DNA from 3 places in the Bradyrhizobium sp. AUGA SZCCT0431 genome. Region 3 is predicted to be linked to each of the others. Evidence: predicted binding sites of a transcription regulator. Region 3 holds the regulator's gene; each other region holds the start of a gene.
What was found. Region 3 encodes HrcA, which represses chaperone genes, less so after heat shock. Its sites were predicted from a motif close to GTTAGCACTCNCNNNNNGNGAGTGCTAAC; they were not measured.
Positions count from the first base shown of each region.

Region 1: the regulator HrcA is predicted to act here: its motif matches at 2,031-2,059, upstream of JQ567_RS22650 (co-chaperone GroES).
Region 2: the regulator HrcA is predicted to act here: its motif matches at 1,378-1,406, upstream of JQ567_RS37675 (co-chaperone GroES).

Region 1 is NZ_JAFCLR010000023.1:91,475-95,913, forward strand. It holds gene JQ567_RS22635 (MFS transporter) at 1-567, shown strand, start outside; gene JQ567_RS22640 (cupin domain-containing protein) at 706-1,281, opposite strand; gene JQ567_RS22645 (usg protein) at 1,437-1,724, opposite strand; gene JQ567_RS22650 (co-chaperone GroES) at 2,102-2,419, shown strand; gene groL (chaperonin GroEL) at 2,510-4,159, shown strand.
Region 2 is NZ_JAFCLR010000083.1:1,461-5,899, reverse strand. It holds partial or broken gene groEL (chaperonin GroEL) at 1-885, opposite strand, end outside; gene JQ567_RS37675 (co-chaperone GroES) at 1,027-1,344, opposite strand; gene JQ567_RS37670 (usg protein) at 1,620-1,904, shown strand; gene JQ567_RS37665 (hypothetical protein) at 2,687-2,881, shown strand; gene JQ567_RS37660 (VOC family protein) at 2,887-3,243, opposite strand; gene JQ567_RS37655 (MBL fold metallo-hydrolase) at 3,758-4,439, opposite strand, start outside.
Region 3 is NZ_JAFCLR010000026.1:64,194-68,632, forward strand. It holds gene JQ567_RS24085 (aminotransferase class I/II-fold pyridoxal phosphate-dependent enzyme) at 1-73, opposite strand, end outside; gene hemW (radical SAM family heme chaperone HemW) at 391-1,560, opposite strand; gene rdgB (RdgB/HAM1 family non-canonical purine NTP pyrophosphatase) at 1,553-2,182, opposite strand; gene rph (ribonuclease PH) at 2,194-2,907, opposite strand; gene hrcA (heat-inducible transcriptional repressor HrcA) at 3,065-4,153, shown strand; gene grpE (nucleotide exchange factor GrpE) at 4,346-4,439, shown strand, end outside.

The DNA of each region.
Region 1 (4,439 bases), on a different contig from region 3:
CTCCTGATTTTTGCCGGCGCCGTGATGTTGCTGCAGCTCGCCAACGCCGCGATGCTCCCCTTGATGGCCGGCATCGTGACGACGCGTTCGACCCAGTGGGCGCCGGTGCTGATCGCGGCGTGCATCATCCTGCCGCAGGCGATCGTGGCGCTGACCTCGCCATCGGTGGGCCGCAAGGCGCAGCAATGGGGCCGCCGGCCGCTGCTGCTGATCGGCTTCACCGCGCTCGCCATCCGCGGCGTGCTGTTCGCAACCGTCACCGATCCCTATCTGCTGGTCGCCGTGCAATTCTTTGACGGCATTACCGCCGCGGTGTTCGGCGTTCTCATCCCGTTGACCGTCGCCGACATCGCCTTCGGCAGCGGCCATTTCAACCTCGCCCAGGGCGTGGTGGGGACGGCGGTGGGGATCGGCGCGGCATGCAGCAATGTATTGGCGGGCTATGTCAGCGACCATTTCGGCCACAGCGCGGCCTTCCTCGGCCTGTCCGCGATCGGATGTTTAGGGCTTTGCCTGATCGCGTTCGTGATGCCGGAGACGAAATCACTCCGTCATGCCCCGGCATAGCCGTCTGAAGGACGGCGTCGCTTACGCTCGCCTACGCCCCGGGCATCCACCACTTACTTCTTCATGAAGCAACAAAAGACGTAGATGGCCGGGACAAGCCCGGCCATGACGAACACTAAAATCGGCGCTCGCGCGCTCTTAAGTCCCCAATTCCACCGTCTTGAATTCCGCCGGCAAAATCACTTCCAGCAATTCGACGTCGTCGGAATAATCCAGGATCAGATGCCTGATGCGCGGCGGCTGGGTCCAGCAGCCGCCCTCTTTCATCAAGGTCTCGCCCTGGCCTTCCATGTAGGTCTTCACCCAGCCCTTGAGCACATAGACCATCTGGAATTCGACGTCGTGGTAATGCAGTTTTGAAACTTCCTCGGGGTTGCAGGGGCCGATCAGCCGGATCACATGCGCCTGCGCCAGGCCATGGGTCGCCGCGGCAATGCCGAGATCGCGGTACTGCGCATAGGTGCGCAGGCCGTCGGCCTTGAAATCCTCATCGCGGTGATGGCTGATGGCGATGCGCTGTTTCGGCCGCGCCTTCGGCTTTGCTACGGCCTTGGCCGCTGGCTTGGCGGCCGCCTTCGATTTGGCCGTGGCGACGCGGCCTTTTGATGTGATGGTCTTGCGGGCTGAGGACTTGGCTGCCGCGCCGAGGCCCGTCCATTTTTTCTTCACCGCGGTTTTGGCTGCGGCTTTCGGTGTCGCTTTTTGCTTGGCCATTTTTCTTGCCTCCCCTGATCGTTTGGTGGGGAGAGGCTAGCACAAAATGCGCCTCGTAGGGTGGGCAAAGGCGCGCTTGCGCCGTGCCCACCATCTTCATCGCGCAAGGAATGGTGGGCACGCTTGCGCTTTGCCCACCCTACAATCCTTTCCGCTCAATTCAGTCTGAACACGCCGTCCACGGCGCGAAGCTCGGCCGGCTTGATCAGCTTGGAATGCGCGACCGTGACCGAATACAGCGGGCCGTCGAGCTTTTCCTGCCAGAAGGCCAGAAAATCTTTCAGCGCCGGAAATTTCGGAAACAGATCGTAGTTCTGCCAGACGTAGGTCTGCAGCAGCGAGGGATGATCCGGCAGCCGATACAGAATTTGCGCCGTCGTCAGCCCATAACCCAGCACCTGCTTCCGGAAATCGTCGGAAACAACTCCAACCCGCGAGACCATGCCAACCTCCATTTTAGGAAGCGCATTTCACGTGGTGGCCACACCGAGCCACCCCGGCGGAGATGCGCTCACATGAGAGAAATGTGACGCACGATACCAACCCATCACAAGCCTAAATGTTTAATGAACTGTTGAAAATTCATGCGTTAGCAGCAGCTTACCGCATGTGCTAATACGAGGTCGGCTGGCCGTTTACCCTGATTAATCATGATGAATGAAATTGGCAGCCGTCATATTTGAGTGCCAATTTTTCTGCTAGAAGCCCTTGTCCCCCGAACAAGACTGGCCTAAATCACCCGCAGCCGGGTTGGCACTCGCCTGCCCGGACTGCCAAGACGCCAAAATCGACAACATTTGCAAAAACTTAGGAGGACTGCATGAAATTCCGTCCGCTTCACGACCGCGTCGTGGTCAAGCGCATCGACGCCGAAGAGAAGTCCGCTGGCGGCATCATCATTCCGGACAGTGCCAAGGAAAAGCCCTCCCAGGGCGAAATCACCGCCGTCGGCCCCGGTGGCCGCGACGAAGCTGGCAAGCTGATCCCGATCGACCTCAAGGTCGGCGACCGCGTCCTGTTCGGCAAGTGGTCCGGCACCGAGGTCAAGCTCGATGGCCAGGAACTGCTGATCATGAAGGAAAGCGACATCATGGGCGTCCTCACCGACGTTCCCGCGACCAAGAAGAAGGCCGCCTAAGCCAACTCGCACACGCTCACCCCTGAGGAGCGCCTGCGAGGCGCTCCCCGACAAGGGTGAGACACCAAGTACAACTCAGGGAAATCAAATATGTCAGCTAAAGAAGTCAAATTCGGCGTTGATGCCCGCGACCGCATGCTGCGCGGCGTCGACATTCTCGCCAACGCGGTGAAGGTCACCCTCGGCCCCAAGGGCCGCAACGTCGTGCTCGACAAGTCGTTCGGCGCTCCCCGCATCACCAAGGACGGCGTCACCGTCGCCAAGGAAATCGAACTCGAAGACAAGTTCGAGAACATGGGCGCGCAGATGGTGCGCGAAGTCGCTTCCAAGTCCGCAGATGCGGCCGGCGACGGCACCACCACCGCAACCGTGCTCGCCGCTGCGATCGTCCGTGAAGGCGCCAAGTCGGTTGCCGCCGGCATGAACCCGATGGATCTGAAGCGCGGTATCGACCTGGCTGTGGAAGCCGTGGTCGCCGACCTCGTCAAGAACTCCAAGAAGGTCACCTCGAACGAGGAAATCGCCCAGGTCGGCACCATCTCCGCCAACGGCGACGCCGAAATCGGCAAGTTCCTCGCCGACGCCATGAAGAAGGTCGGCAACGAGGGCGTCATCACGGTTGAAGAAGCCAAGTCGCTCGAAACCGAACTCGACGTCGTCGAAGGCATGCAGTTCGACCGCGGCTATATCTCGCCCTACTTCGTCACCAACGCCGACAAGATGCGCGTTGAAATGGACGACGCCTACATCCTGATCAACGAGAAGAAGCTCTCCTCGCTGAACGAACTGTTGCCGCTGCTCGAAGCCGTGGTGCAGACCGGCAAGCCGCTGGTCATCGTCGCGGAAGACGTCGAAGGCGAAGCTCTCGCCACCCTCGTCGTCAACCGTCTGCGTGGCGGCCTCAAGGTCGCGGCCGTCAAGGCTCCGGGCTTCGGCGATCGCCGCAAGGCCATGCTGCAGGACATCGCGGTTCTGATCGGTGGTCAGGCGATCTCGGAAGATCTCGGCATCAAGCTCGAGAACGTCACGCTGCAGATGCTCGGTCGCGCCAAGAAGGTGATGATCGACAAGGAAAACACCACCATCGTCAACGGCGCCGGCAAGAAGGCCGACATCGAGGCGCGCGTGCAGCAGATCAAGGCGCAGATCGAGGAAACCACCTCGGACTACGACCGTGAGAAGCTGCAGGAGCGTCTGGCAAAGCTCGCAGGCGGCGTCGCGGTGATCCGCGTCGGCGGCGCGACCGAAGTCGAAGTGAGGGAGCGCAAGGATCGCGTGGATGACGCGATGCATGCGACCCGTGCGGCGGTTGAGGAAGGCATCGTGCCGGGCGGCGGCGTCGCCCTGCTGCGTGCCTCCGAGCATCTCAAAGGTCTGCGCACCAAGAACGACGACCAGAAGACCGGCGTCGAGATCGTGCGCAAGGCGCTATCCGCGCCGGCCCGCCAGATCGCTATCAACGCAGGTGAAGATGGCTCGGTGATCGTCGGCAAGATCCTCGAAAAGGATCAGTACTCGTACGGCTTCGACTCGCAGACCGGCGAATACGGCAACCTGGTCGCCAAGGGCATTATCGACCCGACCAAGGTGGTTCGCGTGGCGATCCAGAACGCGGCCTCAGTCGCAGCGCTGCTGATCACCACCGAAGCCATGGTGGCCGAAGTGCCAAAGAAGAACGCAGGCGGCGGCATGCCTTTGGGCGGTGGCGGCATGGGCGGTATGGGTGGTATGGATTTCTAAGTCTAACCGTTCAGAGCCCCAACTGTAAGAAAGGCCCGGCAGCAATGCCGGGGCTTTCTGCATTAGCTACAAGTCCATCTCGACGACGATATCGCCTATCATTGACGGCGTTTCAAGGCCGTCAACGACGCGCGTGTCTGCTACATGGTTCCTTTTGCATCTCGTTACGACAGTTGCAGCCTTCTTAGGCACAATCATAAAGAGAGTGCAGGTCTTATGGCAGCAGCGCTGTCTTGAAGTCGCCTCGCGACTGTACCATGGTTGGGGTGGTCGATGAGAT
Region 2 (4,439 bases), on a different contig from region 3:
CAGAACCGCGATGTCCTGCAGCATGGCCTTGCGGCGATCGCCGAAGCCCGGAGCCTTGACGGCCGCGACCTTGAGGCCGCCACGCAGGCGGTTGACGACAAGGGTAGCGAGCGCTTCGCCTTCGACGTCTTCAGCGACGATGACCAGCGGCTTGCCGGTCTGCACGATCGCTTCCAGCAGCGGAAGCAGTTCGTTCAGACTGGAGAGCTTCTTCTCGTAGATGAGAATATAGACATCATCCATTTCAACGCGCATCTTGTCGGCGTTGGTGACGAAGTAGGGTGAGATGTAACCGCGGTCGAACTGCATGCCTTCGACGACCTCGAGTTCAGTCTCGAGCGACTTGGCTTCCTCCACCGTGATGACGCCCTCGTTGCCGACCTTCTTCATGGCGTCGGAGAGGAACTTGCCGATTTCCGTGTCGCCATTGGAGGAGATGGTGCCGACCTGGGCGATCTCCTCGTTTGAGGTCACCTTCTTGGAGTTCTTGACGAGGTCGGCAACGACGGCGGCCACTGCCAGGTCGATACCGCGCTTGAGATCCATCGGGTTCATGCCGGCGGCTACTGCCTTGGCACCTTCCCGCACAATCGCCGCGGCCAGCACTGTCGCGGTGGTGGTGCCGTCGCCGGCAGCATCCGCCGCCTTGGAGGCGACTTCGCGCACCATCTGGGCGCCCATGTTCTCGAACTTTTCTTCAAGCTCGATTTCCTTGGCGACGGTGACGCCGTCCTTGGTGATGCGGGGTGCGCCGAACGATTTGTCCAGCACGACGTTGCGGCCCTTCGGACCGAGCGTGACCTTCACCGCGTTGTTGAGAATTTCGACGCCGCGCAGCATGCGATCGCGGGCATCGACGCCGAATTTGACTTCTTTGGCTGACATAATGATCTCCGGTTTCAACTGGTCAGGTCCCAAAGACCGCGGGACTGGGCGGTTCTTGAGGGATGACATTTGGATTGCGGTCCCCATCCTTCGAGAAGCCGGCTACGCCGGCTCCTCAGGATAGGGAAAACTGGCTGGCACTTACGCGGCCTTCTTCCTGGCGGCGGGCAGATCGGTGAGAACGCCCATGATGTCGCTCTCCTTCATGATCAGCAGTTCCTGGCCATCGAGCTTGACTTCGTTGCCCGACCATTTGCCGAACAGGACGCGGTCGCCAACCTTGAGATCGATCGGGATCAGCTTTCCGGCTTCGTCGCGGCCGCCCGGACCAACGGCGGTGATTTCGCCCTGTGAGGGCTTTTCCTTGGCGCTGTCCGGAATGATGATGCCGCCTGCGGTTTTGTCTTCGGCATCGATGCGTTTGACCACGACGCGGTCGTGGAGCGGACGGAATCTCATGCGATCCTCCTTGGCTTTTGTGATTATTTCTGGATTGGCAGTCGCAATGAGCGAGTGCTAGCCGCTCTTCACATAAGCCTGTGACACTGGGGCGCAAGGGCTTCGGCCCTCGATGTTTGACTGCAACTTAAGTTTCTCGAGGAGGAATGCTTGCGGTGATTGCTAGCAGGCGAAGTAACATGCTGCTAGCACGTTGATTACTATGACCTATTGAACGTTTTCGTTTTTGGCGAATTGAGAAGCATGCAGCAGCTCTAGTGGGGCTGGAGGTTGGCATGGTCGAGAAAGATGCGGTTTCCAAGGATTTCAGGAAGCAGGTCTTAGGCTACGGACTGACAACAGCGGAAATTGTGTATCGTCGTCCTGATCGTCACTGGTTCCTGCAAAGCTACGTCTGGCAGGACTACGATGTGTTCCCGAATTTTCCGGCGCTGAAGGATTTTCTGACTTTCTGGGAGACAACGCTCGATGGTCCGCTGTTCGCAGTTACCGTCGCGCATTCCAAACTGATCAAGCCTGCCGAACTACGTGCCGTGGACGGAGTCTTCCGGCTGCACTAGCGCGAGGGCGCAGAGCTTTGGGGTGATCGCAAAGCGGTTATCCCAGGACACGACGCAGCTCCGCAACAGAACGTCATTCGGCATCCGTAGCTGGACAGGCAATGAATCGATATCGAGGAACCCAAGCGGAGTTCCAATTCTCGATAGTTGCACCGCACACAGCGCATTCAAAGCTGCTGATCTCGCGCGCCTCTACGATATGTTCGCTGCGGTCATAAACCGCGCCGCATTTACAGGGGCGATACCCAGAAGATTCTGACATGTCCCAATATGCGCTTCGGACTGTCTGTTTTCCAGTTAACAATCCGCTGCCACATTCAAACTTACCCGGTGCCCAGGGCTGCCCTCAAACCCTGCTGGACGCCCTTACCGGCACGATTCCGTAAATCAGAGAAACGGCCAGTTCGGGGGTGCCCAGCTGAGGCCGTGCTTGCGCCCTTCGGCAATTCGAAGCACGCGCGATCGGAGCGGGTTTCGCCGCTCAATACCAGCGGCCCCGGCCGTACCAGCCGCCGCCGCCAACCAGCAGAATGACAAGCACGATGATGAGAAGCGTGGTGGTATCCATGTCGAACTCCTCCTGGCCAGTGCCTTGCGTGCTTTCGCACTTCGCGTATGCACTCCCAATACAACCAACCCTTTTGATCCCTATTCGTTCCTATGACTGGTCCATCCCTCTGCAAGTGAATGGTCATGGATCAGTCGGGTGGCGTCTAACCAAAACTTCAAAGCTGGCGGCGACGATGGTATCTTGAGATGTGGCAGATGGTCAGGTCGTACTGGTGACAACCGAACCGCTAGCGGGCGGTTCGCCCGTCCGCTCGGTTTACTTCGTCGCCGCACAGGATCCGGAGGCGGCCAAGGCGATTATCGCTGCCATGATGGCTCCGAATGAGAAGATCGAAGCGTGGGCGCGGCTTCCGGAGGCAGCAGTGAAAGCTCTCGGGTTGAAACCTAGAGACTTCACGCACGGCTGACGACATCAGGACCGCAAGGGCCGCGCGAAACTCAGCTCGTGGCCGTCGGGGTCATTGAGGTGGAAGAAGCGCTCACCCCATTCGGCATCGCACGGTGAAGTGGTTGGCTGGTATCCCGCCGCGAGTGTGCGCTTGTGAATTGCATCGACATCGCTGACGTAGAAAATGACGCGCCCCCACCAGAACCAGCGCCGCTCGGCGGGCTGGGCGATGAGGTTAAGATAGCTCGCCCCTGCTCGAAAGCTGATAAAGGACGACTGTTCGTCGCCATGCAGGACCTCAAATCCCAGTGCCCGGTAGAACCGGACCGCTCGTGGCATCTCGTGGGTGCCCAGTGTAATAGCGCTGATACCCTCGATCATGGAGTGAATTCTCCTGTTTCATTTCCGCCGTTGACGTCGCGCCCCGACCGATAAAGCCATTCAGCGATGCTGGCCGAACCCGACCGCGGATCAGCCTCGACCTTGGTCGGATCAGCCTTAGCATTTCAACCCTGCCGCAGGGATAGCGAGCGAAGCCCGGTCCTGCTCGCAGCCCATCGGCGCTCCGCGCCGGGTGCGCATGTAGCTCCGCTGGATAGAACGACCGTTTCCCAAACCCATCGCCCCCAGCATGCGCTATGAAAGCTAAGGCAAATCGGCACCTTCAAACATAAACGCTGGTTTACGTTCTAAGAATGGATTTCTGTTTCCGGTGTCTTACGGGGTCTGCTTTGGCCGAAAGCGGACCTGAAAGAGGCCAAGCGCCACTTCCGAAAAGTGCCAAATTCTGACCTTCAGGCGCATCTCTGATAGTCACCCCTTCTGCCGTTTATGGGCCATTGCGCCATCCCCGTCCTGCACTGCACATCGATCGTGCTTAGGCTGTTACGCGCCTTCACTGGTGCGAAAGATTTGAGCGTTGATTCCGCGCGTGGAGAATGCCGAAGGGGTCTTCGCGGCGGGCGAGCTTCCGATAGGTGGTTAGGTCGTCTTCTTGGAACACGGGTCCCTCGCCCCGTCGCCCGACAGAGCCCGTGCTTGGTACCAACGGCAGCGAGGTGCCAACGCCCGCATAAAGATATCGGTCACCGAAAGCCTGCTTCAACGCTGCGAATGTCGGCTCACCGGTGCAGTGGCCCGGCGCGATATTCTCTATCTTGAACGTATCCTTGAGCGCTGCCACGGACTTGGTAATGACCTCGTCCGGAGCGACGACGAGGTGGAATCCGCCGGCGATCAAACGTATTTTGGAATTGATGGCCGCCGCCGCCTCGACGATCTTTTCGACCCCCGGGTGCGCGCAGCCGACCACGAGCACTACGCCGTCCGAGGTGTTGACCGCTAAGGACAACTCCTTGAGCTCTTTCGTGCCGGGGGCGTCGGACACCAGTGCTATCAAGGTAATGCCTGGAACGATTTCCGTCGTTTTGTCTATTAGTTCGATGTTGGCTCCCCGCCAAGCGGTGCCGAATTTCATGACTTCCGGCGGCTTGCCCTCGTAGTAGCGCATCTCGGGCGGCAAAGACTCGTCTTTTCGGTAGAAACTCGATGGCAGCGACGAACCGTAAATGCCGAAC
Region 3 (4,439 bases):
CGCTTTTGACGCGGCGGTCGAGCTCGGGATCATGGATCGGCGGGGTGATGGTCCGGTCGTTCACGATCGTCATGCAAATGGCGGTGGGGACAAATCTCTCGGTGCAACCTACCACAGCCGGGCGCGCGCCGCCCAAAACCCTATGCTTTGCCTTATCAAACCCTTACGCGGCGAGATCGCAACGACGTCCCGGCTCTCTCAACACGTCGTCCCGGCCTTGAGCTCAGATGTGCAATTGCACATCGGGGGACCCATAATCCGCAGCCGTTGTTGCAAGAAAAAGGCGTCTGACACCAGCGCTCTCACCGATAGGCCGCGGCGTATGGGTCCCCCGATGCGCAATTGCGCATCTGAGATCGCGCTTCGCTTGTCCGGGACGACGGATAAAATTTACGCGGCGAGATCCGCCACGACCGCATCGAGCACCGGAAAGCCGGCTTGCGTCACCCGCAGCCGGCCATCGGCGTCGACGATGATCGCGCCTTCTTCGCGCAGCACGGCGATCCGGCCGGGATCGAGGGTGCGGCCCGACAGCGCGGCGTAGCGTTTGGGATCGATGCCTTCCGCAAGCCGCAATCCCATCAGCAAAAATTCGTCGGCGCGTTCTTCCGAGTTGAGGACGTCGTCGGTGATGAAGCCATGACCGTTGGCCTCGACCCGCATCAGCCAGGCTTCGGGACGTTTCTCGGTCGCGATCGCGTGTCTTTCGCCATCGATGTCGAGGCGGCCATGCGCGCCCGGACCGATGCCGGCATATTCCTCGCCGCGCCAATAGACGAGATTATGTTTGCACTCCGCGCCCGGCCGCGCGTGGTTGGAAATCTCGTAGGAAGGAAGACCCTGCGCGGCGCAAACATCCTGCGTCACGTCATAGAGCGCGCGGGCGACGGCCTCATCCGGCATCTTCAACTTGCCTGCCGCGTGCAATCCGAAGAACGGCGTGCCTTCCTCGATCGTGAGCTGATAGAGCGACAGATGTTCGGCGGCTTCCGAAATCGCCAGCTTCAGTTCATCGGCCCACATCTGCGGCGTCTGGTCGGGGCGGGCGTAGATCAGGTCGAACGAGTAACGGTCGAACGATTGCCGCGCGATCGCCACCGCATCCAGCGCCTCGCGCGCGCTGTGCAGGCGGCCCAATGCTTTCAATGAAGCATCATCCAGCGCCTGCACACCGAGCGAGACCCGGTTGACGCCGGCCGCGCGATAGCCGCGAAACCGCGTCGCCTCGACGCTGGTGGGGTTGGCTTCCAGCGTCACTTCGACATCACCTGCGACACGCCAGTGTTTGCCGATCGCATCCAGGATGGCGCCTACGGTCTGCGGCGCCATCAGCGACGGCGTGCCGCCGCCGAGGAAGATCGAGGTCACTTCCCGTCCCGGCGCGCGCTCGGCGGAGGTTTCGATCTCGCGCGCAAAGGCACTGACGAACCGCGCCTCGTCGATCGGGGCGTGGCGGACATGGCTGTTGAAATCGCAATACGGGCATTTCGACAGGCAGAATGGCCAGTGCACATAAACGCCGAAAGCCGCTTTGCCCTGAGGGCGGTCGAAGCTAGCCAAGGCAGATCTCCGCCAGTTTGACGAAGGCGCGGGCGCGGTGCGACAGGCCGAGCCCCAGCGGCGGCAGGCCGTGCTTCTCGATGCTGGCCATCTCGCCGAAGGTGCGGCCGTGTCCATCGGGCAGGAACGACGGATCGTAACCGAAACCCTCGGTGCCGCGCGGTGGCCACACCAAAGTTCCATCGACCCGCGCCTCGACCTCGTCGATGTGGCCGTCGGGCCAGGCGACGCACAATGCAGATACGAAATGCGCCTTGCGCTTGTCTGGCGTTTTGGCGCCGCGCTCTTGCAACAGGCGTTCGACCCGCGTCATCGCCGCCATGAAATCCTTGTTCGGACCGGCCCAGCGCGCCGAATAGATCCCGGGCGCGCCGTCCAGCGCATCGATCACGAGGCCGGAATCATCGGCGAAGGCCGGGAGTTGCGCGGCTTTCGCGGCCGCGATCGCCTTGATCGCCGCATTGGCCCGAAACGTCTCGCCGGTCTCCTCGGGCTCATCGAGGCCGAGATCGCCCGCGGAGATCGCCTCGACGCCATGCGGCGCCAGCAATTCGCGCATCTCGGCAAGCTTGCCGGGATTGTGGGTCGCGATCACGAGGCGGCCTGTGATTCGACGGTGCATGATCAATCAGACTACGCGACGGCCATCTTTTGCAAGTCCACCAGACGCGCGACGCCCTTGCGCGCCAGCGCCATCAGCGCCAGGAACTCGTCCTGCGAGAACGGCGTCTTCTCCGCGGTGCCCTGCACCTCGATGATGCGGCCGTCGCCGGTCATGACGAAATTGGCGTCGGTATCGGCCTCGGAATCCTCGGCGTAATCGAGGTCGAGCACCGGCGTGCCGTTGTAAATGCCGCAGGAGATCGCCGCGACATTGTCGCGGAGCACATTGGCTTTCAGCATGTTGCGATTCTTCATCCAGGAGATGCAGTCGGCCAGCGCCACCCAGGCGCCTGTTATCGAGGCGGTGCGGGTGCCGCCATCGGCCTGGATCACGTCGCAATCGACCGTGATCTGCCGCTCGCCGAGCGCCTCGAGGTCGACAGCCGCACGCAAGGAGCGCCCGATCAGGCGCTGGATTTCGACGGTGCGGCCGCCCTGCTTGCCGGCCGCGGCCTCGCGGCGGGTGCGTTCCAGCGTGGCACGGGGCAGCATGCCGTATTCGGCGGTGACCCAGCCGCGGCCCTGACCCTTCAGCCAGGGCGGCAGGCGTTCTTCCAGCGTGGCCGTGACCAGCACATGGGTATCGCCGAATTTCACCATGCAGGAACCTTCGGCGTATTTGACGACGCCGCGTTCCAGCGACACGGGGCGCAGCTCATCGGGCGCACGGCGGCTTGGCCGCATGGGGAATCCTCCAGAAAATCAAGTAAAAGCGGTTCGCGGTGCTTGTAGGAGGGGGAGCGGGCAGCGGCAAGGCCTTTGCCACCTCTTTGGGGTGTAATGCGTGCTTGTCACCGGGCCTCCGGATAGACAGATTAGGGGCAGCTGTGAGGGAGTAATTGTGGCCCACCACGATCCGATTGGCCTGATTGCGCCGAATGCCGGGCTGGCCCAGCTCAATGAGCGCTCGCGCGACATTTTTCGTCAAATCGTCGAGAGTTACCTCGCCACCGGCGAGCCGGTCGGCTCGCGCAACATCTCGCGCCTGATCGCGATGCCGCTGTCGCCGGCCTCGGTGCGCAATGTGATGTCGGACCTCGAACAGCTCGGCCTGATCTACGCGCCGCATACCTCGGCCGGCCGCCTGCCCACGGAACTCGGCCTGCGTTTCTTCGTCGACGCGCTGATGCAGGTCGGCGACCTTACCGAAGACGAGCGGCAGTCGATCCAGACCCAGCTTGCGTCCGTCGGCCGCGCGCAATCGGTCGAGGCGGCGCTCGGCGAAGCCCTGACGCGGTTGTCGGGCCTGACCCGCGCCGCTGCGGTGGTGCTGACAGCGAAATCCAATTCGCGGCTGAAACACATCGAATTCGTGCGGCTGGAGCCGGAACGCGCGCTGGTGGTGCTGGTCAGCGAAGACGGCCAGGTCGAAAACCGCGTGCTGACCCTGCCGCCCGGCGTTCCCTCATCGGCGCTGACGGAAGCCAGCAATTTCCTCAATTCCCGCATTCGCGGCCGTACGCTTGCCGAATCGCGCCTCGAACTCGAAACCGCGCTGACGCAAAGCCGCGCCGAACTCGATCAGCTGACGCAGAAGATCATCGCGGCCGGCATTGCGAGCTGGTCCGGCGGCGAAAGCGAGGACCGCCAGTTGATCGTGCGCGGCCACGCCAATCTGCTCGAGGATCTGCATGCGCTGGAAGATCTGGAGCGCGTGAAGTCGCTGTTCGACGATCTCGAGACCAAGCGCGGCGTCATCGATCTGCTCGGTCGCGCCGAGCGTGCCGAGGGCGTGCGGATCTTCATCGGATCGGAGAACAAGCTGTTCTCGCTGTCCGGTTCCTCCACCATCATCGCGCCCTATAGCGACGCCGCCGGCCGCATCGTCGGGGTGCTCGGCGTGATCGGTCCGACACGGCTCAACTATGCAAGGGTGATTCCGACGGTGGACTATGCCGCGCGCATCGTCAGCCGCATGCTCGGTGGTTAATCCGGCCCGAAAAAGCTTCGCTTTGTTGTTTTGACGCCTTTCCTGGCGCGAACCGGGGCCCACCCCGGATCAGGTCCGGTGCAGGCATCGCTCGAAAACGCCATGGAACGCTTGATTTTCACCCGCTAAAGCACGATATCCCGGGCAGCAAATCCCCATTTGACCGAACCGTTCTTTTGAGAAGGCAGACCTATGACCGATCCCAACCGGCCGAATGATGACGCGGCGGCCCAGAGCGGCGAGCCCGTGGTCTCAAAGCCCTACATCATGCCTGATGATCCCGAAG